4 regions of the Streptomyces sp. NPDC047917 genome follow, and region 1 is predicted to be linked to each of the others. Evidence: riboswitches for the same ligand, from Rfam matches in the RefSeq annotation. Region 1 holds a riboswitch; each other region holds the start of a gene.
What was found. A riboswitch is a leader RNA that binds a small molecule or an ion and turns the genes downstream of it on or off. The one in region 1 is predicted to bind cobalamin.
Positions count from the first base shown of each region.

Region 2: linked by a shared signal. The riboswitch ahead of ACGF8B_RS32005 (ABC transporter substrate-binding protein) and the one ahead of ACGF8B_RS05585 (ribonucleoside-diphosphate reductase subunit alpha) in region 1 are both predicted to bind cobalamin.
Region 3: linked by a shared signal. The riboswitch ahead of ACGF8B_RS11570 (ABC transporter substrate-binding protein) and the one ahead of ACGF8B_RS05585 (ribonucleoside-diphosphate reductase subunit alpha) in region 1 are both predicted to bind cobalamin.
Region 4: linked by a shared signal. The riboswitch ahead of ACGF8B_RS13110 (cobalamin biosynthesis protein) and the one ahead of ACGF8B_RS05585 (ribonucleoside-diphosphate reductase subunit alpha) in region 1 are both predicted to bind cobalamin.

Region 1 covers NZ_JBIDCA010000002.1:421,676-426,336, forward strand. Annotated here, with positions in the region: gene ACGF8B_RS05585 (ribonucleoside-diphosphate reductase subunit alpha) at 1-2,150, opposite strand, end outside; cobalamin riboswitch at 2,290-2,431, opposite strand; gene mctP (monocarboxylate uptake permease MctP) at 2,597-4,231, opposite strand; gene ACGF8B_RS05595 (DUF3311 domain-containing protein) at 4,228-4,482, opposite strand.
Region 2 covers NZ_JBIDCA010000014.1:193,460-198,120, reverse strand. Annotated here, with positions in the region: gene ACGF8B_RS32015 (ABC transporter ATP-binding protein) at 1-260, opposite strand, end outside; gene ACGF8B_RS32010 (FecCD family ABC transporter permease) at 257-1,348, opposite strand; gene ACGF8B_RS32005 (ABC transporter substrate-binding protein) at 1,345-2,412, opposite strand; cobalamin riboswitch at 2,448-2,636, opposite strand; gene ACGF8B_RS32000 (beta-ketoacyl-[acyl-carrier-protein] synthase family protein) at 2,729-3,952, opposite strand; gene ACGF8B_RS31995 (acyl carrier protein) at 3,949-4,224, opposite strand; gene ACGF8B_RS31990 (acyl-CoA dehydrogenase) at 4,484-4,661, opposite strand, start outside.
Region 3 covers NZ_JBIDCA010000004.1:400,577-405,237, reverse strand. Annotated here, with positions in the region: gene ACGF8B_RS11575 (FecCD family ABC transporter permease) at 1-243, opposite strand, end outside; gene ACGF8B_RS11570 (ABC transporter substrate-binding protein) at 297-1,277, opposite strand; cobalamin riboswitch at 1,315-1,468, opposite strand; gene gndA (NADP-dependent phosphogluconate dehydrogenase) at 1,595-3,052, opposite strand; gene ACGF8B_RS11560 (TetR-like C-terminal domain-containing protein) at 3,224-3,832, shown strand; gene ACGF8B_RS11555 (alpha/beta fold hydrolase) at 3,825-4,661, shown strand, end outside.
Region 4 covers NZ_JBIDCA010000005.1:59,889-64,549, forward strand. Annotated here, with positions in the region: gene ACGF8B_RS13090 (alpha/beta hydrolase) at 1-595, opposite strand, end outside; gene ACGF8B_RS13095 (class II aldolase/adducin family protein) at 762-1,430, opposite strand; gene ACGF8B_RS13100 (anion permease) at 1,640-2,911, shown strand; gene ACGF8B_RS13105 (hypothetical protein) at 2,956-3,186, shown strand; cobalamin riboswitch at 3,337-3,469, shown strand; gene ACGF8B_RS13110 (cobalamin biosynthesis protein) at 3,614-4,627, shown strand; gene ACGF8B_RS13115 (cobyric acid synthase) at 4,624-4,661, shown strand, end outside.

The DNA of each region.
Region 1 (4,661 bases):
AACGGCGTACGGGCCGCCGCCATGTCGATCAGGCCGCGCTGCGGGATCTCCCACGCGGTGCGGTACAGCGCCCGCACGTCCTCGGGGATCCAGGCGAAGCCCTGCACCGAGCCGCTGGCCTCGCGCAGCGCCTCACGGGTGCGCGCGTCCCACACGCCGAGCTTCTTCAGCTCGTCCACCAGATAGGCGTTGACCTGGAGGAACTCACCGCTGAGCGTCTCGCGCTTGAAGAGGTTGGAGACCTGCGGCTCGATGCACTCGTACACGCCCGCGATCGAGGCGATCGTCGCCGTCGGCGCGATGGCCAGCAGCAGCGAGTTGCGCATCCCGCTCTTCGCGACCCGGGCGCGCAGCGCGTCCCAGCGCTCCGGCCAGTTCAGCGCGGTGTCGTAGTGGTCGGGGTGCAGCACCCCGCGCGACGCCCGCGTCCGCGACCAGGCCGGCAGCGGGCCCGAGCGCTCGGCGAGCTCGCAGGACGCCTCGTACGCGGCGAGCATGATCCGCTCGGAGATCTTCGTGGACAGCGCCCGCGCCTCGGGGGAGTCGAAGGGCAGCCGCAGCTGGAAGAAGACGTCCTGGAGGCCCATGGCGCCCAGGCCCACGGGGCGCCACTTCGCGTTGGAGCGGCCGGCCTGCTCGGTCGGGTAGAAGTTGATGTCGACGACCCGGTCGAGGAAGGTCACGGCGGTGCGGACGGTGGCGTCCAGCCGCTCCCAGTCGATCCCGCCGTCGGCGACGAACGCGCCGAGGTTGACCGAGCCCAGGTTGCAGACCGCCGTCTCGCCGTCGTCGGTGACTTCGAGGATCTCGGTGCACAGATTCGACGAGTGGACGACGCTGCCCGGCTCGGCGGTCTGGTTCGCGGTCCGGTTGGAGGCGTCCTTGAACGTCATCCAGCCCTGGCCGGTCTGCGCGAGGGTGCGCATCATCCGGCCGTACAGCTCGCGCGCCGGCATCGACTTGCGGGCCAGGCCCCTGGCCTCGGCCGCCCGGTACGCGGCGTCGAACTCGTCGCCCCACAGGTCGACCAGCCCGGGCACGTCGGCGGGCGAGAACAGCGACCAGTCGCCGTCCGCGTCGACCCGGCGCATGAACTCGTCCGGGATCCAGTGCGCCAGGTTGAGGTTGTGGGTACGCCGCTGGTCCTCACCCGTGTTGTCGCGCAGCTCCAGGAACTCCTCGATGTCCGCGTGCCAGGTCTCCAGGTAGATGGCGGCGGCGCCCTTGCGGCGGCCCCCCTGGTTGACCGCGGCGACGGAGGCGTCGAGCGTCTTCAGGAACGGCACGATGCCGTTGGAGTGCCCGTTGGTGCCCCGGATCAGCGAACCGCGGGAGCGGATGCGGGAGTACGACAGACCGATGCCGCCCGCGTGCTTCGAGAGCCGCGCCACCTGGTGGTAGCGGTCGTAGATCGAGTCGAGCTCGTCCAGCGGGGAGTCCAGCAGGTAGCAGGAGGACATCTGCGGGTGCCGGGTACCGGAGTTGAAGAGGGTGGGGGAGGACGGCAGGTAGTCGAGCCGGCTCATCAGCCCGTACAGCGCCGCCACCTCGTCCACGGCCCGCTGCGACTCGTCCTCGGCCAGCCCGGCCGCGACCCGCAGCATGAAGTGCTGGGGCGTCTCGACGACCTGACGGGTGTGCGGGTGGCGCAGCAGGTACCGGCTGTGCAGGGTCCGCAGCCCGAAGTAGCCGAAGCGGTCGTCCGCGCCGTCGGCGAGCGAGCGTGCCACCAGCGCGTCGAGGGCGGCCGCGTGGGTGGCGACGAACGCGGCGGTACGGTCCGCGATCAGGCCCTCGCGGTGGCCGACGGCGACCGAGGCGGAGAAGGAGACCGCGCCCTGGCCGGCCGCCTCGTCCGCGATGGCGAGGGTCAGCAGCCGGGCGGCGAGCCGGGAGTAGGCGGGGTCCTCGGAGATCAGCCCCGCGGCGGCCTCGGTCGCCAGCGACCGCAGCTCGGCCTCGTCCGCGCGGGCGCTGCGGCCACGCAGCGCGGCGGCGGCGACCCGGCCGGGGTCGGTGTCGGGCAGATCGGCGGTCAGGTCGGTCAGGGTCCGCAGCAGTGCGGTTCCCGGTCCGTCCTGTGCGGCGGCCTCGGACTCGGCTGCTGCGGACACGGCGACTGAAGCCGGATCGGCTGGCGCGATGGTCACGTGGTGCTCTCCCTCGCTCGGCTCGGGGCCGGCGGGGAACGGGGCAGCCCTGCGCGAGCACACCCGGGACAGGGCAGCACTCCGCACGGCGTCCACCGGCCCAACCGCGAGGCCCGGACGTCTGGGCATCCGGTTCGGTCGAGCCGGATGCGCTGCCGGCAGGTCATCGGACTGACTCGGGGGTGCACAAAAGCGCACTGAATACACCGTTGCGGGACAGTTCCGGATTCGCACCGGATTCCCCTGCGGCGACAGCGAGGACGAGCATACATGTGGGGGCTGCCCGATGAGGCAGCCCCCACATGTTGTGTCGTGCGTTCGAGTCGGGCCCACAGAACGGGCCGTGCGGCCCGTTCCCGGACCGTCCGGCCGGATCACGCCGACGGCCCGCCGCGCCCCGTTGCAGGGGGCTCGACGGGCCGCCGGAAGGCCGTGGGCGACGGTCGTCAGTGGCCGCCCGGAGCCCCCGCGGTGGCCGGCGGGAGCTCGGTGGCGACACCCGGGTCGCCCGCGTCGGCGGTGTAGTCGGACGGGGCGGTCTCGTCGATCCCGGCGGGTGCCTTCAGGGCGTTCAGGACGAAGGTCAGCACCACCGCCACGACCACGTTCAGCACGAACGCGGTGAGTCCGATGTAGCCGATCTCGCCGATCCCCGGGATCTCCTTGGACGAGCCGCCGAAGTGCGCCTGGGTCGGGCTGGCGACCCCGTACGCGGCCACCGTCCCGTACACCATGCCGACCGCCCAGCCCGCGAGCAGCGCCCAGCGGTGGAACCAGCGGGTGAACAGGCCGCCGACCAGGGCCGGCATGGTCTGGAGGATCCAGATGCCGCCGAGCAGCTGGAAGTTGATCGCGACCGTCTTGTCCATGGTGAGGACGAAGGCCAGCGCGCCGACCTTGACCAGCAGCGACACCAGCTTGGAGACCTTGGTCTCCTGCTCCGGGGTCGCGTCCGGCTTCAGGAAGTCCTTGTAGATGTTGCGGGTGAACAGGTTGGCCGCGGCGATCGACATGATCGCGGCGGGCACCAGCGCGCCGATGCCGATGGCGGCGAACGCGACGCCCGCGAACCAGTCCGGGAACATGTTCTCGAACAGCTGCGGAATGGCCAGCTGGCCGTTGTCCACCTTGATCCCGGCGGCGATGGCCATGAAGCCGAGCAGCGCCAGCAGACCCAGCATCAGCGAATACAGCGGCAGGATCGTGGTGTTGCGCCGGATCACGTTGCGGCTGCGGCTGGAGAGCGTCGCCGTGATCGAGTGCGGGTACATGAACAGCGCCAGCGCCGAGCCCAGTGCCAGGGTGGCGTAACCCCAGTGGCCCGCCTCGCCCGGCGCGAGTCCGGCCACCGGTTTGCCGGCCGCCGCGTTCTTCTGCGAGAACGCCTCGCCGGCCTTGGCGAAGATGTCGTCGAAGCCGCCGAGCTTGATCGGGATGTAGATGATCGCCACCGCGATGACCAGGTAGATCAGCCCGTCCTTGACGAAGGCGATCAGCGCGGGCGCGCGCAGCCCGGACGAGTAGGTGTACGCGGCGAGCACCGCGAACGCGATCAGCAGCGGCAGGTCCTTGACGAACCAGTGGGTGTTCTCGCCGCCGCCGACGCCCATCACGTCCAGCACCGCCTGGATCCCGACCAGTTGGAGCGCGATGTACGGCATCGTGGCGAGGATGCCGGTGATCGCGACCGCCAGCGACAGGCCCTTCGAGCCGAACCGCCCGCGGACGAAGTCCGAGGTGGTGACGTACCCGTGCTTGTGCGAGACCGACCACAGCCGCGGCAGGAAGGTGAAGATCAGCGGGTACACGAGGATCGTGTACGGCACGGCGAAGAAGCCCGCCGCGCCCGCGGTGTAGATCAGCGCGGGCACGGCGACGAAGGTGTACGCGGTGTACAGGTCGCCGCCGAGCAGGAACCAGGTGACCCAGGTGCCGAAGGACCGTCCGCCCAGGCCCCATTCGTCGAGGCTGGCCTCGTTCTCGGCCTTGCGCCAGCGCGCGGCCAGGAAGCCCATGACCGTGACGGCCACGAAGAAGAAGATGAAGACGCCGAGCGCGACGCCGTTCACGCCGTCCTTCATGCCGACGCACCCCCCTTGCGGGCGCGCTGGTCACGCTGCCACAGCTTGTACGCGGTCATCGTGAGCGCGGTGGAGATCAGCACCCAGAGCATCTGGTACCAGTAGAAGAACGGAATACCGATGAAGGTGGGGTCCACCTTCGCGTACGAACTCACCCAGAGCATCGCCACGAACGGCGCGACGAGACAGAGGGCGATGACCACCCGCACCGGTGTGACGGTGGGTGGTTTTCCTTCTGGTTCTGCTGGCATGTGGCGACTCCGTCCCCTCGCTGAGCACCTTGTAATGCGCAGGAAATCTAGGGGAGGCTTCCGGTCACCGTCACCCCCTGTCCGCATTGCGGTCCGGCAACGGTCGGCCAGGTGGGTATCCGTGCTCGAAATCCGGCCGGACATACGATGGTCGGTCCGTACCAAGACACGCGAAAGGC
Region 2 (4,661 bases), on a different contig from region 1:
ACCATTGCGACGCGCCGGGCGACGGTGCGGCGGCCGATCTCGGTGAGCCGCAGTCCGTCGAGGGTGACCACGCCGGTCTCCGGGGCCAGGACTCCCGCCAGCACCCGCAGCAGGGTCGACTTGCCGGATCCGTTCGGTCCGATCAGCCCCACGGTGGCGCCGGGCCGCGGCGCGAGGTCGATCCCGTCGAGGACGAGGCGGCCGCCCGCCGTCCGGCTGACCCGTTCGGCACGCAGTCCCGCGCCCGCCGCGTCCGTCATGAGGTCCTCCGGGTGCGGTACAGGACCAGGACGAACGCGGGCACCCCGATCAGTGCGGTGACCACGCCCACGGGCACCTCCTGCGGGTCGAGCACGGTCCTGGCGAGCGTGTCGACCCAGACCAGGAACACCGCCCCGGCCAGCGCCGTCACCGGCAGCAGCCGCCGGTGGCCGGAACCGGCGAGGGCACGGGCGGCGTGCGGCAGCACCAGACCGACGAAGCCGATGGCACCGGCCGAGCTGACCAGCGCGGCGGTCAGCAGCGCGGTCGTGCACAGCAGCACGATCCGGGTACGCGCGACATCGACGCCGAGGGTGGCGGCGGCGTCCTGGCCGAACGCGAAGGCGTCGAGCGTACGGGCGTGGCCCAGGCAGATCAGCAGGGTCACGGCGAGCACGGCGGCGCAGACCCACACATCGGTCCAGCCGACCCCGCTGAGCGAGCCGAGCAGCCAGAACAGCACCCCGCGGGTCTGCTCCGCGTCGGCGGCGGTCATCACGACGAAGGAGGTGAGCGCGGAGAACAGCTGCATGGCCGCGACACCGGAGAGCACCACCCGGTCCGTCGTGCCGCCCAGGGTGTGGCTGAGCAGCAGCACCAGGGCGAACGAGCACAGCGCCCCGATGAACGCGCCGGTCGAGATCGACAAGGCTCCCCCGCCGACACCGAGGACGACGACCACGACCGCGCCGGTGGACGCGCCGGAGGAGACGCCGAGGACGAACGGGTCGGCGAGCGGGTTGCGGAGCAGGGACTGCATGACGGTGCCGCAGACCGCGAGCCCGGCGCCGCACACCGCGGCGAGCAGGGTGCGCGGCATGCGCAGGTTCCAGATGATGCCGTCCCGGATAGGGGAGAGCCGCGACTGGCCCCCGCCGAGGTGGGCGGCCACCGCGGACCAGACGTCGCCCACCGAGATGCGGGCGGGTCCGATGGTGACGGCGACCGCGACGGAGCCGAGGAGCAGCGCGAGGCCGCAGGCCCACAGGACCCCGCCGCGCAGCCGTCGTACGCCCTTCGTGACGCCCACCGGTGCGACGACGGCCGGTGGCGCGGTCACCGTCGTGCCGCGTTCGGTCGGCGTCACCGCGCGAGCCCGAACCCGCGCAGTCCGGCGGCGACACGTTCGACGCCCTCGACCGTCCGGACGGACGGGTTCATGGCCTGGCCGCTCAACAGGACGTACCGCTTGTGCCTGACGGCGTCCATGTTCTTCGTGGCGGGGTTGGACTCCAGGAACTCGATCTTCTTCGCGGCGCTCTCGGCGGTCTGGGCCTTACGGGTCAGGTCGCCGATGACCAGGACGTCGGGGTTGCGGTCCGCGACGGTCTCCCAGCTGATCTGGGGCCATTCCTCGTGGGTGTCGTCGAAGACGTTCTTCGCGCCGAGTTCTCCGGTGATGATTCCGGGGGCTCCGCAGCAGCCCGCCAGGTAGGGGGCCTTGGAGTCGGAGAACCAGTACAGGAGGGTGGTGCCGGAGGCGTCGATGCCCTCGGTCGCCTTCTTCACCCGTTCGCGCAGTGCGGCCACGAGCGAGTCGCCGCGCTCCGGTACGCCGAACACCTTGGCCAGGTCGCGCACTTCGCCGTAGACGCTGTCCATGGTGAGCGGTGCGGTGCGGGCTCCGTCGCCGCCGCCGCTGTTGTCCTTGCCGGCGCAGTCGGCGGGCGAGACATAGGTGGGGACGCCGAGCGATTCGAACTGTTCGCGGGGTGCGACGCCGCCCTTGGCGAGTGTCGATTCGAACGAGGCGCTGACGAAGTCCGGTTCGCGGTCGAGGACCTTCTCCGAGGAGGGCCGGTTGTCCGCGATCCTGGGCACCTCGTCGTTGGCCTTCTCCAGGCCCTTCATCACCGGGTCGGTCCAGGTCGCGGTGGCGGCCATCCGGTCGGCGAGGCCGAGGGAGAGAAGGATCTCCGTGGATCCCTGGTCCACCGAGACGGCGCGGCGCGGCGCGGCGTCGACGGTGACGGTACGGCCGCAGTTCTTCAGCGTCACCGGATATCCGTCCGCGCGGCCCGGTTTCGCGGTGGTGTCACCGGCTCCGCCTCCGCAGGCGGTCAGCAGGACCAGTCCCGCGGACAGCAGGGCGACGGTGCGGACGGGGCTGGCTATGGACGGCACGGAGTCCCTCTGCGTCTCTGGGCTCATGCGCGGAGCCCGTGGTACGGAGTCCCGCGGCCCGGTGCCGGGTCGCGGATGCCAGCAGGTCTTCGGACTCGGGTTCGTCCGGACGGAGCGCCTTCCCGGGCACCCGAGGGTGCTCCCAGTGGCTGTGGCCCCGCCCGTCCCCCTCACCGCTGCGCGTCAGTTCCGGATTCGCACCGGATTCCCTGACCCCTAGGTGGAGTTTGACTGGCCCCGGCAAGCTATCACGCGCCTCTGTGCAGCTCACGGCCGGTGTGGCCGGTGGTACGCCGGGCTGTTTTCCCGTCGCACCACCTGCCTGCTGCCTGCGGAACGGCTCTCAGGGACGCTGAAGAGCGAGTACGGCGTTGTGGCCGCCGAATCCGAAGGAATGGCTGACGGCGCGCCTGATGGGCCGCCGCAGAGGTCGCTCGGTGACGCAGTCGATGTCGAACTCGGGCGCCGGGGCGTCCAGGTTGGCGATCGGTGGTACGACTCCGCGCTGGAGCGTGAGGACGGTGAGTCCGGCCTCGATCGCTCCGGCCGCTCCCATGCAGTGCCCCAGTACGCCCTTGGGCGCGGTGACGGGTGGCCGGTGCGGGTAGACCCGGGCGATCAGGGCGGCCTCGGTGGCGTCGTTGACCGGGGTCGCCGTGCCGTGCGCGTTGACGTGCTCGACGTCCTCGGCCGCCCAGCCCGCGTCGCGCAGCGCGGCCTCCACCGCCGCCTGGGCGACCACGCCCGACGGATGCGGGCTGATGGGGTGGTGGGCGTCGGTGGTGGCTCCGGTGCCGGCGAGCAGCGCCCGTGGGGCCGCGTCCCGGGCCCGGGCGTCGTCCGTCCGTTCCAGCACCATGACGGCCGCGCCCTCGCCCATGACCAGGCCGGCCCGGTCGGCCGCGAAGGGCCGGCACAGTCCGGCCAGGTCGCCGTCGCGCCGGGCTCCCGCCCCGGACCTGGCGAACGCGGCCATGGCGGCCGGGTAGACGATCGACTCGGTGGCACCGGCGATCGCGATGTCGCACTGCCCGGTGACCAGCAGGTCGCGGGCGACGGACAGTGCGGTGGCGCCGGACGAGCAGGCGGTGCACGGGGCCAGGCTGGGTCCGGTGGCCCGCAGCTGGATCGCGATCTCGGCGGCGGGCATGTTCGGGATGGTGAGCAGGATGCCCGACGGTGAGGTGGCCCCGGCGCCGAGCCGGTCGAGCACGACGGCCTGCTCGGTCAGCGAGGCGGAGCCGCCGCTGCTGGTGCCGACGACCACCGCGACCCTGCTGCCCTCCCACCCCGCCGGGTCGAGCCCGGCGTCGGTGACCGCCTCGCGGGCGGCGAGGACGGCGAGTTTCACGTACTTCCCCATGCGGAAGGACGCACGGCCGCCGATCGCGGCGTCCAGGTCGATGCCGTCGACCATGCACGCGAAGTCGATCGCGCATCCGTCGAGCCCGGCGACGGTGCGGGCCGGTGACACACCCGCGCACACGCCCCGCCAGGTGGATTCGGTGTCGTTGCCGACCGGGGTGATCATGCCCAGTCCGGTGACGGCGACGGCCGGCCTGTTCATCGGGCGTTGCTCATCGCTGCCCCGCCGCCCACCCGCGCGCCGCCGGCCGCCGTGTCCATGAACCGGCTGATGTCGGCCAGCGTGGCGTCCTTGGGGAGCTGGTCGAAGTCCCGGTCGCCGCCGGTCGTCTCCCTGATGAGGACGGCGAACTCGGCGACGGCGAGGGAGTCCATCTCCAGGCTGTCCATCGTGGAGCCCGGGTGGATCTCTGCGGCGGGCACTTTGAAGGTGTGTGTCAGAACGTCGGTGATCTTGGGGTGAATCGCACTCATCAGCTTTCTCTCCATCATTCGGTCCGGCTGTCGGGCCGGCGGTGACACCGTCCCGACGCCGAATCAACTGGGAGGAGTGCCTCCAGTTACGCCTTGTGCCGAACCGATTCGGCAGCGTGCTCCTCGCGCTCACCGCACCACCGGGCCAGGACGGACGCCGTACCCCAGAAGGCCAGCAGGACAACACGCACACCGAGAGCCCCGGCGGTCTCTCTGACCCGACGGCCCCGGACAACTGTTCCTTTCCTCGTCATGGCCGTCACCGCTCGTCCCGAACCGCGTCCCGACCCCCGCCGGTCTGCCAGAAAGCCCCCGGATCGTCGTACGCGGCCACGTAGTCGGCGCCCGCGATCGGCCAGTCCGCGAGCAGTTGCGGCGGCAGCGCGAAGGCGTCGACCAGGTCCGGCAGATGGGCGGCGACCGTGGTGATGAGCTGC
Region 3 (4,661 bases), on a different contig from region 1:
ATCGGCCAGCGGGTTGCGCACCAGCGCCTGGAGCACCGCGCCCGACAGGGCCAGCCCGGCGCCGACGACGGCCCCGAGCAGCACCCTGGGCAGCCGTACCTCCCACACGATCGTGGGGAACGCGCCGGAGCGTTCACCGCCCAGGAGCGTACGCAACACCTCTCCCGGCGGAATCCGTACCGGGCCGAGCACCAGTCCGGCCACCACCGCCGCGAGCAGCAGCACCACGAGGGCGCCGGTCACGACGGGGGCCGAGCGGAGGACGGACTGGGGGCCGGGGCTGGCGGGCCCCGCGCTCACAGTGTGCCGGGGTGCAGCTGCCCGGCCAGGTCCTGTACGGCGTCGGCGACCCGGACACCGAGCACGGCCGAGGACAGCGGGAGTACCGCGAACTTCTTGTTCTTGATCGCCGGCACGTCCGCGAGTGCCGGGTCGTTCAGCAGCCGCTTCTTCTTGGCCTCGACCGTGGTGCCTCCGTAGTCGTAGATCACGACCACTTCGGGCTTGCGCTTGATGACCTGCTCCCAGGACACGTCGCCGAAGGTGGCGTCGAGGTCCGCGAAGACGTTCCGTCCCCCGGCGAGCCGGACGATCTCGTTGCCGATGCCCTTGCCGCCCGCCGTGAAAGCGGAACTTTCGCCGGAGTCGTACACGAACACCGAGGGATGTGCGGAGCCCTTGAGCTCCGTCCCGACCGTCGTGATCTTCCGTCGTTCGTCGGCGATCAGCTTCCTGCCGCGCTCCGGTACGCCGAAGACCCTGGCCACCTGGGTGATCTCGGTGGCGAGCTGATCGACGCCGACCCTGCCCCTGGTGCAGTTCTCGATGTTCAGCCGGGTGTTGATGCCGTCCTTCTGGAGCCCCGCCCGGTCCTGGCCCTTCGCCTTGTCGAAGGCGCTGGCGTACCCGCCGTAGACGAAGTCGGGGTTGGCGCCGAGGAGTACCTCCTTGGAGGGGTACTCCTTCGCGAGCACCTTGGTGCCGTCGTACGCGGACCGGTACTCCGGCAGGATGCTGTCGTCCAGGTAGGCGGTCCCGGCCAGCCGGTCCTGGAGCCCGAGGGCCAGCATGATCTCGGTGACGTGCTGGTTCATGGTGACGACCCGCTTCGGCGGGGCGTCGAAGGTCGTCCTCGTACCGCAATTGGTGACGGTGTAGGGGAAACCGTCGGCGGCCGGTGCGGCCTCTGCCCTGCTCTCGCCACCGGTTCCGCAGCCGGTGAGCGGCAGTAGAAGCAGGGGTATGAGCGCGAGGGGTACACGGCGTATCGGGGGCATGGCCGAGCCTTTCCGGGGGATGTCCTCGTCCCCTGGTTGTACGAGAAGGCGGCGCGGTCAGTATCTGGCTTCCGGGCTGTGTGCAGCCCGGTCACAGTGGCGGGACCGTACCGGATTCACACCGGTTTCCTGACGCGCGTCGCCTGAGATTTCAAAGGCCATTCTGTCAGACCGCGAATTGCGCGGATCATGCCCCTTGCGGTGGCCGCCCCGGGCGGCCCCGGACGCCGACGTCCGCGACGACGACCGGCCCTGCGGGCAGGTTTCGCCCGGACCAGGAGGGTCGCCCGCCCCGCCATCGGCTCTGCGGGTACCGGTCAGCTCTCGACCTCGGTTCTGTCACCGCCCCAGAGGGTGTGGAAGGTGCCGTCGCGGTCGACGCGGTGGTAGGTGTGCGCGCCGAAGTAGTCGCGCTGGCCCTGGGTGAGGGCGGCGGGAAGGCGTCCGGCGCGCAGGGAGTCGTAGTAGGCGAGGGCGGCGGCGAAGGCGGGGGTGGGGACGCCCTGGGTCGCGGCGGTGGCGATCACGGTGCGCCAGTCGTCCTGTGCGGCGGCGATCTCTCCGGCGAAGCTCTTGTCGGACAGGAGGCTCGCCATCCGGGGCTGGGCCTCGTAGGCGCTGGTGATCCTGTCGAGGAACGCGGCCCGGATGATGCATCCGCCGCGCCAGATCGAGGCGACTCTGCCGAGATCGATGTCCCAGTCGTATTGCTCGCTGCCCGCCGCGATCTCGTGGAAGCCCTGGGTGTAGGCGACGATCTTCGAGGCATACAGTGCCTGCTCGACCTGGTCGGCGAATGCCGCCGCCTCGTCCTCACCGAGCTTGCGGGCGGTCGGTCCGGCGAGGTGGCGTGAGGCGTCACGGAGGGCGGCGTGGCCGGAGACGGAGCGGGCGAACACGGCCTCGGCGATGGAGGAGACAGGAACGCCCAGGTCGAGGGCGACCTGCACGGTCCAACGGCCGGTGCCCTTCTGCTCCGCCCGGTCGAGCACGACATCCACGAAGGGCTTTCCGGTCGCCGCGTCGACATGGGAGAGCACCTCTGCCGTGATCTCGATGAGGTACGAGTCCAGGCGCCCGGTGTTCCATACGCGGAAGATGTCCGCGATCTGCGCGGGGGAGTATCCGGCCACGTCGCGAAGCAACTGGTAGGCCTCGCCGATGAGCTGCATGTCCGCGTACTCGATGCCGTTGTGCGTCATCTTCACGAAGTGCCCGGCGCCGTCCGGACCGATGTGCGTGACGCACGGCGCGCCGTCCTTGGCCTTCGCGGAGATCTTCTCCAGCATCGGTCCGAGCGAGTCGTAGGACTCCTTGCTGCCGCCCGGCATGATGCTCGGTCCGTCGAGCGCGCCTTCCTCGCCGCCGGAGATGCCGGTGCCGACGAAGTGGATGCCCCGCTCGCGCAGTTGCTTCTCCCGTCGGCGGGTGTCCTCGAAGTGGGCGTTGCCGCCGTCGATGATGACATCGCCCTCTTCCAGGAGAGGGGCGAACTCCTGGATCACCGCATCGGTGGGATCGCCCGCCTTCACCATGATGACGAGCCTGCGTGGACGCTCCAGCGCCGCGACGAACTCCTGCGGGGTGTGCGCGGGGACGAAGACGCCCTCGTCGCCGAACTCCTCGATCAGCGCGTCCGTCTTCGCGGCCGTCCGGTTGTGCACCGCGACCGTGAATCCGTTGCGGGCGAAGTTGCGCGCGAGGTTGCGGCCCATGACCGCGAGACCTGTGACGCCGATCTGTGCAGTGCCGCTCGTCTGTGCAGTGCCGCTCATCTGTGTGCTCTGCAATCTGTTTCGGGGATGCCCGGATCTTCGGCAATGCCGGGATCTTCAGTATGCGTACGGGGTGCGGCAACGGCCTGTTCGGCATCGCCCGGATGGAGTCACCTGTGTATTCTAGGAAAATGCCTAGGGTGCCTAGGCGAGGTTCGATGGAGGTGGCGAATGGTTCGCGCGGGTCTCACGACCGAACGCGTGGTGGCGGCGGCGGCCGATCTGGCCGACTCCATCGGCTTCGACAAGGTCACCATCTCCGCGCTGGCCCGCGGCTTCGGGGTCAAGGACGCCAGCCTGTACTCCCACGTCAGGAACCTGCACGACCTGCGTGTCCGGGTCGCACTGCTGGCCGCCGGGGAGTTCATCGACCGGATCGGCGCCGCGGTCGCCGGCCGGGCCGGGAAGGACGCCCTGGTCGCGTTCGCCGACGCCTACCGGGCCTTCGCGCTGGAGCGGCCCGGACGGTACGAGGCGACACAGATGCGGGTCGACCCCGAGATCGTCGCCAGGTCGGCCGCGTACCACCGCACCATCGAGACCACGGGTGCGATGCTGCGCGCCTACGGGCTGTCCGAGCCCGATCTGACGGACGCGGTACGGCTGTTGCGCAGCACCTTCCACGGCTACTGCGCCCTGGAGGCGAGCGGCGGCTTCGGCGCGCCCCGCGACGTACAGAAGTCCTGGGAGCGCTCCGTCGAGGCCCTGCACTTCCTGCTGGAGCACTGGCCGTCCGCCACCGGTGAAGACGCCGACGAGGGGGAGAACGGACATGACTGACCACATGCTGCCGGAGCGCACCGGACGTCTGAAGGTGCCCGGGGCGACGCTGTACTACGAGGTGCGCGGCCGGGGCCCGCTGCTGCTCCTGATGCCGGGCGGCAGCGGCGACGCGGGGCTCTACGACCGGATGGCGGCGCGGCTGGCCGACAGCTGGACGGTCGCGGCCTTCGACCCGCGCGGCTACTCGCGCAGCCTGCTCGACGGCGCGCCGCAGGAGCAGCGGGTGGCGGTGCAGAGCGAGGACGCCCACCGGCTGATCGAGCTGCTGTCGCCGGACGGCGGGCCGGTGGCCGTCTTCGGCTCCAGTTCGAGCGCGATCGTCGCCCTGGACCTGCTCTCCCGCCACCCGGAGCGGCTGCGCCGAGTGGTCGCGCACGAACCGCCGTCGGTGGAACTGCTGCCCGATCCGGAACGGGGACGGAAGCTCTTCGCCGCGGTGCGCGACTCCTTCCGCAGGGGCGGGGTGGCCGCGGCGCTGGCCACCATGACCGAGGGGCTGACGGACCCGGAGGCGCCCGAGCCGGCCGGGGGCGGACACCGGGCGGCGCCCGAACCCTCCGCGCGGGAGGCCGAGGCGTTCCGGCGGATGGGGGACAACCTCCCGGTGTTCCTGGAGCACGTGCTGTGTTCGTTCAGCGGGTACGTGCCGGACCTGGCGGCCCTGCGGCGCGGTGCGGAGAAGCTGGTCATCGGCGTCGGGGAGGACTCCCGCACCCTGCTCACGGCGATTCCCGGTGCCCGGCTGACGGACCGGGGGATCGGCGGGCTCGTGGAGTTCCCCGGCGGGCACACCGGTTGTGTCGAGGACCCCGGGGCGTTCGCCGCG
Region 4 (4,661 bases), on a different contig from region 1:
GCCTCGGGGCTCCGGCGTCGCCGCGGTAGGCCAGGTCGAGCACGGGCAGCCGCAGGGCGTGCAGGAACCTCATGATGTTCATGGGGTGTTCCCGGGTGGTGCCGATGCCGTGCACGGTGATGACCCAGGTGTCGCGGGGGCCGGGCAGGAACCAGGCGGGCAGGGTGCCGAGCTCGCCGGGGATCTCGACGTCCCGGTGGCCCAGGCCCAGGGCCGAGGACGGATCGCCGCTGTGCAGCTGCGGAGTGACGCGGACCTTGGCGCCGGTCTCCAGGCTGCCGCGGTCGACGCGTTCCAGCCGGCGGACGACGGTGTCGGGGGCGTGGTGGGCGTGCTCGATCACCGGGCCGACCACGGCGTGGACGTCCTTGCCCGTCAGTCCGTACGTGCCGGGCCGCAGGGCGGTGAGGGAGCGGGTCAGGGTGACCTGCCCGGCCGCCGTGGCGTGCACGGTGAGTCTGCGGTCGGCGGGGAGGGGCCGTCCGGACGGCGCCCTGAGGGCGGCGTCGCTGGCGTACCGGCCGGCCGCGACCGCTGCCGCACCGACGCCGAGGATCGTGGTGACGGCTGCTGCCGTAACTGTTGCCGGGCGCACCGCTTCAGTGTCGTGGCGGCTGCGGAACCCCGCCAGCGGGCGGGGGCCGTCCGGCGGACCGGGGAGGACAGCGCCGGGGCGGCCCGGCGGACCGCAGGCGGACGGGGCCCCGGGGACGGGCGGGTGGACCGGGGACGGGCCTCCCCGGGCGGACCAGCCGGGACGGTCAGTCGGGTCGGCCGGGCTGGCCGTATCCCTTGAGGGCCTCCTGCACGTCGTCGAGCTGCTCCGGGGAGAGGAGGCTCGGGCTGCGTCCGGGGACGGAGCTCGCGGCGAGCCAGAGCCGGCAGAGCCATTCCAGCTGGGCGGTCCGGTCGTACGCCTGGTCCAGGGTGGCTCCGTAGGTGACGGTTCCGTGGTTCTGGAGCAGGCAGCCCGTGCGGTCGCGCAGGGCGGCGAGCATGTTCGCGGCCAGTTCCTCGGTGCCGTAGCGCGCGTAGCCGGCGACGCGGACGGGGCCGCCCAGCATGGCGGCGGCGTAGTGGACCGACGGGATCTCGGGGACCAGCGTGGAGACGGCGGTGGCGTGCACCGCGTGGGTGTGCACGACGGCGGCCGCGTCGGTGTTCCGGTAGACGGCGAGGTGGAGCGGGAGTTCGCTGGTGGGGGCGAGTTCGCCGAGTACGCGGTTGCCCTCCGGATCGACGCCGACGACGTCCTTCGGGCCCAGCCGGTCGTACGGCACTCCGCTCGGCGTGACCAGGATGGTGTCGCCGACCCGTGCCGACACGTTTCCCGAGGTCCCGACGACGAGGCCCTCGGCCGCCGTCCGCCGGGCGGTGGCGACGACACCGTCCCAGGCGCGTCCGATCGCGTCCCGCTGCTGATCGCTCATGCGCCGATCCTGTCAGCCGCGGAGGCGGACGGGTATGGGGTCGGACACAGCCCCGCACCGCGGGAGAGCCGGGCCACGCCTGCCCCCAGGACAAGCGGAATGCCTGAGCTCCGCTTTGGAACACCCCAGCGCCCTACCCAGTTCATCTTCCGTTCATCCAGGTTGCCTACGGTCCACGTGCCAATGACGTCGAACGATTGCCTGGGTAAATGGAACACATCACGCTGCTACTCGCGATTGTGATCGTGACAGCTCTAGTGTTCGATTTCACGAACGGTTTCCACGACACCGCGAACGCGATGGCGACCACCATCTCGACCGGTGCACTCAGACCGAAGACCGCGGTGGCCATGTCCGCCGTTCTCAATCTCGTCGGCGCGTTCCTGTCGGTGGAGGTCGCCAAGACGATCTCCGGCGGGATCATCAACGAGGACGGGCTGCGGACAGAAGTCATCTTCGCGGCACTCGTCGGCGCCATTCTGTGGAATCTGCTGACATGGCTGGTCGGGCTGCCGTCCAGCTCGTCGCACGCCCTGTTCGGCGGCCTGATCGGCGCGGCCGTGATGTCGGCCGGCTGGTCCTCCGTCAACGGCGGCACCGTCGTCACCAAGGTGCTGCTTCCCGCGGTCGCCGCCCCGATCGTCGCCGGTCTGGCCGCGCTGCTGGCCACCCGGCTGACGTACCGGATCGGCGGCAGGGTGCGCGACGAAGCCCAGCAGAAGGCCACCGCCAAGGGCTACCGGGCCGGCCAGATCGCCTCGGCCGGACTGGTCTCGCTCGCCCACGGCACCAACGACGCGCAGAAGACCATGGGCATCATCACCCTGGCCCTGGTCACCGGCGGCGTCCTGCACCCGGGCGCCAACCCGCCGGTCTGGGTCATCGTCGCCGCCGGCACGGCCATCGCGCTCGGCACCTACCTGGGCGGCTGGCGCATCATCCGCACCATGGGCAGCGGCCTCACCGACCTCAAGCCGCCGCAGGGCTTCGCCGCCCAGACCAGTGCGGCCACGGTCATCCTGGCCTCCTCGCACCTCGGCTTCTCCCTCTCCACCACCCAGTCCTGCTCCGGAGCCGTGATGGGCGCGGGCCTCGGCCGGCAGGGCGGTGTGGTCCGCTGGTCCACCGCCACCCGGATGTTCGTCGCCTGGGGTCTGACCCTGCCCGCCGCCGGTCTGGTCGGCGCGGGCGCGGAGCTCCTCACCAAGCAGGGCACCTGGGGTGTCGTCGTCGTGGCGGCGCTGCTGGTCCTGGGCTCCGGTGCGATCTGGCTCCTGTCGCGCCGCAAGCCGGTCGGCCACGACGACGTCGCGCCCTCGGCCGCCGGCGTCGAACCGGCGGGCGTCGTCACCACGGCCATCGCCGCCGTCAGCCCGCCGCCCACGGCGGCCGCGGTGCAGGCACCGTCCCAGAACCTCATGACCACCATTCCGGCCCCGGCCGGAACCACCCAGGACCCGGCGCGACCCGCCACCGTCTGAGCCGGCCGCCAGGCCGGCCGTCCAAGGCCGTCTAAGGATTCAGCATGAACATCGACTGGGCAGCCCTCGGCTCCGTATTCGGCGTCTCCCTCGTTGTCACCGTCGCGCTGGTGGGCCTCTTCACCCTGGGCATCGTCGGCCTCTCCAAGCAGCCGGAACCGGCGGCGCAGGGCGGCTCCGGCGGCTCGCTGCTGCTGGCCCGCGCCGGCGCGTACGTCTGCTTCGGGCTGTGCGCGGCGGCCGTCGCGTACGGGATCTATCTGATCGTCGCCTGAGCCGCTCCCGCGCACGCTCCCCCGTCGGGCCGGACACCTCGGTGTCCGGCCCGATGTGGGTATCAGCACACTGCACCGTCGCAGGTCAACGGCAGGTTGACGGGCGTTCGCGGAGCGTGGTGGACTGCCGGAGCCAATTACGGCGACAGCAGAGGAAGCCGGTGCGAATCCGGCGCGGTCCCGCCACTGTCACCGGGGAGCGGTCCCCCAACACCGGAAGTCACGGCTCGCACGAGCGGGCTGGAAGGCCGGGGGTACCGCGGATCCGGGAGCCAGGAGACTCTCGTCGCCGGTCACGTCGAACCAGGGCGCGGACCCTGAGTGAGGACATATCGCCATGCCTGGCTGCCGTGCGTCCGCTGTTTCGGCGCTCTCGACGAGAGCCGCCTGTACGAAGGTCCGCCGAGGCGCGACGGCCGGCTGAACCGTGCGAGCCGACCGCATCTTCGCGTACGGCGCCACGGCCGGCCTGATCGGCGATCTGCTGCTCGGTGACCCCCGCAGGGGACACCCGGTCGCCGCGTTCGGGCGGGCCGCGGCGGACGTCGAGCGCCTGCTGTGGCGCGACCACCGTGGCCGGGGCGCGCTGCACACTCTCGTCTGCGCCGGAGGCGCCGCGGGTGGTGCCGCGCTGATCACCCGCGCCGTGCGCCGCAGCCCCGCCGCCTCCGTGGCGCTGACCGCCGCCGTCACCTGGTCCGTCGTCGGCGGCACGTCCCTGGGGCGTGAGGCGCGGGCCATCGGCGGAGCCCTGGCCGCCGGTGACATCGAACTGGCCCGCGAGCGGCTGCCGCATCTGTGCGGCCGCGACCCGCACTCCCTGGACGGCCCGCAGATCGCCCGCGCCGTGGTGGAGTCCGTGGCGGAGAACACCTCGGACGCCGTCGTCGGCGCGCTGGTGTGGGGCGCGCTGGCCGGGGTTCCCGGGCTGGCCGGGTTCCGGGCCGTCAACACCCTGGACGCGATGGTCGGGCACCGTTCGCCCCGGCATCTGCGCTACGGCTGGGCCTCGGCCCGCCTCGACGACCTCGCCGGCTGGCCGGGGGCCCGGCTCACGGCGCTGCTCGCCGTGGCGGCCGGGGGGCGGCCGCGCGGCGCGGTCCGGGCCTGGCGGGCCGACGCCGCCGAGCACCCGAGCCCCAACGCAGGCCCGGTGGAGGCCTCGTTCGCGGGTGCGCTCGGCGTACGGCTCGGCGGCACCCTCGCGTACGGCGGCCGGGTCGAGCACCGCCCGGTGCTCAACGGGGAGACGGGCCGGGCCGTGGAGAGCGCGGACATCGAGCGCGCGGTGCGGCTGTCGCGCCGGGTGAGCGCGCTGGCGCTGGGCGTCTGCGTGGCGGGGCGGCTCGGCGCGGCCCTCGCCGCACGTCGGCTCGCCGGGCGCCGGACCACCGGGACGAACGTGGCGGGGCCTCGCACCGCAGGACGGAGAGACGCATGAGCGGCGGGCTGCTGGTCGCCGGTACCACTTCCGA